One region of the Micromonospora sp. NPDC005163 genome, then DNA from elsewhere that is predicted to be linked to it. Evidence: riboswitches for the same ligand, from Rfam matches in the RefSeq annotation. Region 1 holds a riboswitch; each other region holds the start of a gene.
What was found. Region 1 has a riboswitch for cyclic di-AMP ahead of ACWD6N_RS13250 (C40 family peptidase). Riboswitches for the same ligand answer to the same signal wherever they lie in the genome.
Positions count from the first base shown of each region.

Region 2: linked by a shared signal. The riboswitch ahead of ACWD6N_RS31490 (coiled-coil domain-containing protein) and the one ahead of ACWD6N_RS13250 (C40 family peptidase) in region 1 are both predicted to bind cyclic di-AMP.
Region 3: linked by a shared signal. The riboswitch ahead of ACWD6N_RS09385 (C39 family peptidase) and the one ahead of ACWD6N_RS13250 (C40 family peptidase) in region 1 are both predicted to bind cyclic di-AMP.

Region 1 is NZ_JBSFYP010000015.1:73,902-76,156, forward strand. It holds gene ACWD6N_RS13240 (N-acetylmuramoyl-L-alanine amidase) at 1-370, opposite strand, end outside; gene ACWD6N_RS13245 (lysozyme family protein) at 419-898, opposite strand; cyclic di-AMP (ydaO/yuaA leader) riboswitch at 1,129-1,264, shown strand; gene ACWD6N_RS13250 (C40 family peptidase) at 1,277-2,255, shown strand, end outside.
Region 2 is NZ_JBSFYP010000071.1:8-2,262, forward strand. It holds gene ACWD6N_RS31490 (coiled-coil domain-containing protein) at 94-1,158, opposite strand; cyclic di-AMP (ydaO/yuaA leader) riboswitch at 1,164-1,296, opposite strand; gene ACWD6N_RS31495 (cation diffusion facilitator family transporter) at 1,438-2,255, opposite strand, start outside.
Region 3 is NZ_JBSFYP010000009.1:52,977-55,231, forward strand. It holds gene ACWD6N_RS09385 (C39 family peptidase) at 46-891, opposite strand; cyclic di-AMP (ydaO/yuaA leader) riboswitch at 1,118-1,259, opposite strand; gene ACWD6N_RS09390 (hypothetical protein) at 1,553-2,255, opposite strand, start outside.

The DNA.
Region 1 (2,255 bases):
TGTCGTGGATGACGATGTACTCGATCTTCTGCCGGCCGGGTCGGTCGGAGAGGTCGTGGTTGCCGTAGTTCCCGGCGCCGAACGCCTCGTAGGGCGCCGGGATCCACTCGCAGGAGATGGTGCGGGGGCACTCCAGCCCGTCGGGGCGGGCGAGCCGGCGCAGTCCCAGCCGGTCCAGCCAGGAGCGCTGCGGTTGGATTGCCCGGGCCGGCAGCGTGATCCGCTGGCCGTCGTCGGTCACCCGGGACTCGCCGGCGCCGATGGTGGTGAACACCTCGTCGGCGAAGGCCGCCGCGGCGTCCGCGCTGTCCGCGCCGGCGTAGCGGGCCACCGCGCCGTACCAGGCTGCCGGGTCGGTGCCGGCCCCCACCGGTGCGCCCAGTTCCCGCTGGTACGCGGCCAGCAGTGCCGCGCCGCCTCAGATGTTGACGCTCGGGTCGGTGCGCAGCGACTCGGGGGCGGCGCCGGTCAGTGCGGCGGCGGCGTCCATGGTCTGCAACGCTGCGGCGGGCGGCGCGGGATCCTCGGCGGGTCGGGGCGCCATCTCCCGTGCGGGGCGGGAGTCGTCGCCGCGCGGGTCCTCGGTGCCGGCGTCGTGGTGGCTGCGCCCCGGTAGGGCGGCCACGTGCCGGGCGTCGGTCAGGTGCATCGGGCCGTAGCCGCCGCTGGTACTCGGCGTGCCGGCGTTGCTGTCCCAACGTGACTCCAGATAGGAGACGCCGAGCAGCACGTCGGCCGGTACGCCGTACTCGGTCGCCGCGGCGGCGTACTGCTGCTGGCGGTCGGCGGTGGGTGCGGCCACGGCTGGGCCGGCGGGTAGGGGAACCGCGGTCGCGGCGGCGACCACGGCGGCGGCGAGCAGCGCGCGCCGGCCGGTGGACAGGGTTGGACCGTGCATCGAACCCCCTAGATCTGAAGGGCGAAGTGAGGTCACCTTCGCCCCGCCCGGGGCTCCCGTCAATACCTTTCGACCTACCGAGGTTCGTGGAAGGAAACCTTCGTTCCCGGCCGTCGTCGCCGGCAATCGGTACGGAGTGTCACGGCCCCACCGGTTGCGGATCGGTAACGGTCGTCTCTACTCTGGTCATTCGTCGGGCCGACAGCAGCTCCGCCCACCCGGGCGGTAACGGACCGACACCGCCGAGTCGCTTCCGAGCGAGCCGGGGACCCAGGTTTCTGGGGTGAATCCGCAGCCACTGCGGTAGGGCGTCCACCTTCCCGCCCGAACCCGTCAGCTAACCCGGTAGGCGGTCGGGAAGAAGGAGTACGGAACCCGGTGGCTCACCATGCCCCGCGGCCGTCGTCCGAGCGGTCGGCGTCAGCCGGCCCGACGTCGATCGTGCCGCGCTCACGCTGGTCCCGCTTCACCACCGCCCTCGCCGCCCTGGTCGGCGTTGCCGTCGTCCTGACGGGCAGCGCCACGGCGGCCCACGCCGACCCCTCCGTCGCCGAGATCGAGCGCCAGATCGACGCCGACTGGAACAAGCTCGAACCGATCATCGAACGGCACAACGCCACCCGGGCCGACCTGGCCGCGAAGCGCAAGCAGGCCAACGCGCTGGCCGCCCGGATCGCCCCGCTGGAGCGCCAGGTCGACGCTGCGATGGACAAGGTCAGCTCCCTGGCTGTGCGCGCGTACAAGGGCGAGAACGTCTCCACCGTCAACGCCGTGCTGGGCAGCCGGTCACCGAGCGACGTGGTCGGGCAGCTCGAGATGCTCGACCGGTTTGCGCACAACCAGCAGCAGGACGTGCGGCAGGTGGCCGACCTGCGTGACCAACTGGCCGCGCAGAAGGCGCCACTGGACGAGATGGTGGCCCAACTGACCCGGACCGAGGCCCAGCTGGCGGCCAAGAAGAAGCAGATCAACGACGAGATCGACCGCCTGCAGAAGCTGCGCCTGAAGGTTTACGGCAACGGTGGCGGCGGTCCGCTGCGTCCGGCGCCCTGCCCGGCCAGCTACCCCGGCGGCGGTGCCGGTGTGGCCGTCAAGTTCGCCTGCGCCCAGATCGGCAAGCCCTACGTGTGGGGTGCCGAGGGTCCGAACTCGTACGACTGCTCCGGGTTGATGCTGGCCGCCTGGGCCAAGGCCGGTGTGTCGCTGCCGCACAACGCCGCCCAGCAGAGCCGGGTGACCAAGGACGTCAGCCGGGCCAACCTACGCGCCGGTGATCTGGTCTTCTACTACAGCGACATCCACCACGTCGGGATGTACGTGGGTAATGGCTGGGTCGTGCACGCCTCGCAGGCCGGTC
Region 2 (2,255 bases), on a different contig from region 1:
GGGCGGGGCCCCCCCGCCTGGCAAAAAGGGCGGAACGCGCCCGCCCCCCGGGGGGGGGCCCCCCCCCGGGGGGGGGGCCCCCCGGCCGGCGGGTCAGTACACCGACAGGTGCACGTGGTTGGTGTGGTCGCTGGACGGGTCGCCGCCCGCCCCGCTGTACGACTTCCACCCGCTGCTGGGCAGCCAGATCTGCCTGTACCAGATCACGTACAGCACGGCGAGCCGGTCGGCGTTGCGGATGAAGTACGCGGCCAGGTTGTTGCCGTACGTCTTGTCACCGCCGGTGGCGTCGCCGCCGAAGCCGCCCTTCTGCGCGGCGAAGTCGCACGCCCGGCCCTTCGGGTGCTCGCCGGAGCCGCCGTTGCGGTGGCAGGAGACGTACCGGGTGAAGCCGGCCGCCTTGGCCTGGTTGAGCGCGTGCAGGGTGCGCGGGGTGATGCAGCCGGAGGCCGGGGTGGGGTCGTTGACGCTGCACGACTCCGACGGCCAGGAGCCGTCGGAGTTGCGCGGCGCGGCCGTGGCGTTGGCGGTGGAGGTGCCCCGGTTCGAGCCGCCGTCGGCGGTCGTACGGGCCTTCGTGGTGGCCACGGTCAGCGCCCGTTCGGCCTGCTCCTTGCGCTTGGCCATGACCGTGACCTGCTTGCGCTGCTCACGGATCTCGCCGTCCAGGGCGATGCGGGTGCGATTGACCTCGTCCCTGGTGGCGGTGAGGTCGCGCAGCGCCCGGTCCTCGTTGGCGGCGACCGCGTCCAGCGTGACGGCCCGGTCCATGAAGCCCTCGGGGGTGCTGCTGCTGAGCAGCGCCGACACCGTGCCGAGCCGGCCGGTGCGGTAGGCCAGTCCGGCGATCTCGTCGACCTTGCCGCTGCGCGCCGTGAGTTCGATCTCGGTGGTCTTCAGCTGGGTGGCGAGCTGCTGCTGCCGCCGCACGGAGGTGTCCAGGGCGCGTTTCGCGTCCAGGTATCCCTTGCTGGCCGCCTCCAGTTGGGCCCGCAGCGCCGGGGTGCCGCCCTCTTCGTCTCCGTCGGGTGCCGCGGCGGCCCGCTGGCCGGTCGGGGGAGCGGCCGAGGCGGCGCCGGCCGGGATCGCGACGCTGAGGGCGAACATCGCGACGATCAGGGCCGCCAGTCGGGCGGCGGGTGGTCGTGCTGGTACCACTACGCATGTCCTTCCGTCAGCCGCCGACCGGGTTAGCTGACGGGTTCGGGACGGAAGATCCCTACCGCGGACGCGGATGCACCCCAGGAACATGGTTCCCCGGTTCGCCCCGTTCGGGCGATTAGGCGGCGACCGCCACCGGCGCCGGGAGGGCGCCGCCGGGTGGAGGCCGGGACCGAGCCTACCGGTGCCGATGGGACCAGTGCAGCCGATGTGACGGACGGTGCGTGCGTCGTCACGGAAAATTCCGGCCAAGCCGAGTAAAACTCCTGAAACGCACTACCATTCGACCGAACCGCACGCCCCGGGGGCCGCGCCGGGTTCGATCTGCAACGTCGCGTGCTCGATCCGGAAGTCCTCGTGCAGGGCGGTGCGTGCCGCGGTGAGCACCACTCCGACATCCGCGCCGGGCGCCATGGTCAGGTGCGCGGAGGCCACCTCCATGCCCGAGGTGAGCGTCCAGACGTGCAGGTCGTGCACCTCGACCACGCCGGGCACCGCGGCCAGCCGGTCGTGCACGGCCGTGACCTGGAGGTGCTCCGGGGCGGCCTGCACCAGGATGCGGACCGCGGCCCGTCCCAGCCGCCAGGTGCGCGGCAGGATGAACACGCCGATGGCGACCGCGACCAATGGGTCGGCCCACCACCAGTCGGTGACCTGGATGAGCAGCGCCGCGCCGATCACGCCGAGCGAGCCGAGCAGGTCGCCGAGCACCTCCAGGTAGGCGCCCTGAAGGTTGATGCTCTCCCGGGCGCCCGCGCGGAGCAGGCCGAAGGCGGCCACGTTGGCGAGCAGGCCGAGCACGGCCACCGCGAGCATCGGACCGGCCAGCACCTCGTGCGGGTCGCCGAACCGGCGGATCGCCTCGATCACCACGTAGACCGCGACACCGGAGAGCAGGACCGCGTTGGCCAGCGCGGCGAGCACCTCGAGTCGGTAGAGCCCGAAGGTGCGTTGCGGGTCGCCGGTGGCCCGCCGGGTGGCGGTGATCGCGGCGAGCGCCATCCCGATGCCGAGCACGTCGGTGAACATGTGGCCGGCGTCGGAGAGCAGGGCCAGGGAGCCGGTGTGGAACGCGGCCACCGCCTCGACCACCA
Region 3 (2,255 bases), on a different contig from region 1:
GCCGGCCCCTTGTGGGGGACGGCGCCCGCGGCGGCTGCGCCCGGGTCAGGCGGAGTAACCCCGAGTGGCGATCCAGTTCGCCAGGTCGATCGTTGTGATCCAGTACGACGGATCGGCGGCGTTCGCCGAGTCGGCGATCCGCACGGTCCGGCCGTTGTCCTTGTAGCCCACCACGGCGATGTAGTGCCCGCCGCCGTAGGAGTGCCAGCCACCATCGGTGTCGGTGGCGTCGCCGGCGATGTTGGCCACCACGCCCCGGCCGGCGGTGATCGCCGCGACCACGTCGGCCTGGAGTCGGTCCATCTGGGCCGGGCTGGGCGCGCCGGCGAACATCCGGGTCCGGTACGGGGAGCCCTTCACCTCGGCGTTGAGCACCCGGGTGGTGTCCAGGGCCGAGTTGGTGCCCATCTCGGTGGTGCCCAGCTCGACGCCGAGCTTGTCCTGGGTGCGGTCGATCCCGGTGGCGCTGAGCGCGTTGCGGGTGGCCGCCGGGCCACAGTTGTAGTACGTGTTCTGCGCCTGGTAGTCGTAGTCGAGCACCTTGGTCGCGGGCGGCTTCGGCGCCGGCTTACGGGTCAGGTCCGGGTTGCCGGTGGCCTTGGCGGCGGGCGACGCGGCGCTGGCCGTCGGGGTGGCGGTGCTCGGCGAGGTGCTGGCCGAGGGGGCCGCTACGCGAGCCTCGCCGCGGGAGGCGACGGTGTCGCTGCGCATCTCGGCGACCGTGGTCGCGGTGTGCTGGCTGGCCGGGGCGTCGTCGGTGCCGGCGATCAGGGCGCCGGTGGTGGTCGCGAGCGCCAGGGCCGCGGCGGAGGCGGCGACGATCTGGTAGGGGCGCTCGGTGGCGAGACGACGGAGCTGACGCTTCAGGGTGTGCTTCACGGGGTCCTCCACGGATCGGGGGGAGAGCGGCACACCGGGCCGGACCGATATCCGGGCAGGCGCCAGCGCGCGGACCGTGGTCCGCGGGTGGTGAACCGCTCAGGGTTGTGCCCGGCGTGGCCGGGCGGGAGAGGCGGTGACCCGGAGGGTCAGCTCACCGGACGGATGAGCGGGGGCACCGCGGCGCCGTGGAGGCGGAGGAACAACCGAGGGGTGGAGAGGTGCTGCACGAGGATGGAACTCCTTCCGACACCGCCTACCGGGTTAGCTGACGGATTCGGGCGGGAAGATCGCCCTACCGCGGGCCGTGGCTCGCAGATTCACCCCGGACTAACTGATGGGTCCCCGGTTCGTTGATCACGATTGAGCGGGTCGGCGCGGCGTCGCCTCTTGCGATCGGTTACCGCACCGGACGGGACGACACTACTGGCCGGCTCAAGCCCTGCCAAGCCAGGTTCACCTGCGTAAACCTGAAATCGAGCGCCAATTTCTGCGCGTATTGCCACTGACGTGACTCGATGGGACAACCGGTTGCGGCGGCGCCTCCGGTCGACAACCGGACAGGCCGTCGACAATGCCGCCGCATTTGCGCGAACATTGCGCCCGACCGTTCCAGCTGCCCGATCCGGCGTCGGTGTGACCGGGCTCACGCTTCCGGTCGGGACATTTCCGGTCAGCCCACCCGCGCCGGGCGCCAGCGCGCCGCGGTCGCCGCACGGGCCGCCGCGGTCGGCGCCGGTCGGACCGGCATCCGGACCGGCCGCAACCGGGCCGCCGCTGCCCACGCCTCCTCGGCGAGCGTGCGGGCCGCCTCGGCGGCCAGTTCGGCATCGCGCCACGTGGATCGTTCGCGCTCGGCGGCGGCCCGGTGCTCGACCCACCTGCCGTCCCGGACAGCGCGGCTCAGCAGCACCTCCTGCTCGACCGGGTGTCGCCGGGGATCCCAGCCGTTGCGGTGTGCGAAAACGTCGGTGAGCTGACGCATCGACAGGTCGCCGCGCCAGTGCGCCGCCATCGCCGCGCGGTGCAGGTAGCGCTCCCGGGCGGCGTACTCCGTCGGGGAGCGCGGCGTGCGGGGGGTGGGCAGCGAACCGGCGCCGGCGAAGCGGCGCGCGGCGCGGTCCGCCTCCTCGTACCCGGCCCAGGCCCGCTCGGCCGCCTCCTGCGCGGCCAGCCAGTCGGCGCGACGTCGGCGGGCGGTCTGCGCCGCGCCGGCGGCGGCGACGGCCACCTCCTCGGCGTACCGGCGCAGGTCCGCCGCCTCGACGGCGGCCAGTTCCCGGGCCGTGGGCGCCGGGGACTCCTCGTCGGTCGGCCGGTCCCGCTCGGGGCGGGCGATCAGCACGGTGAGCACGGTCAGGGCCAACAGGAGCAGT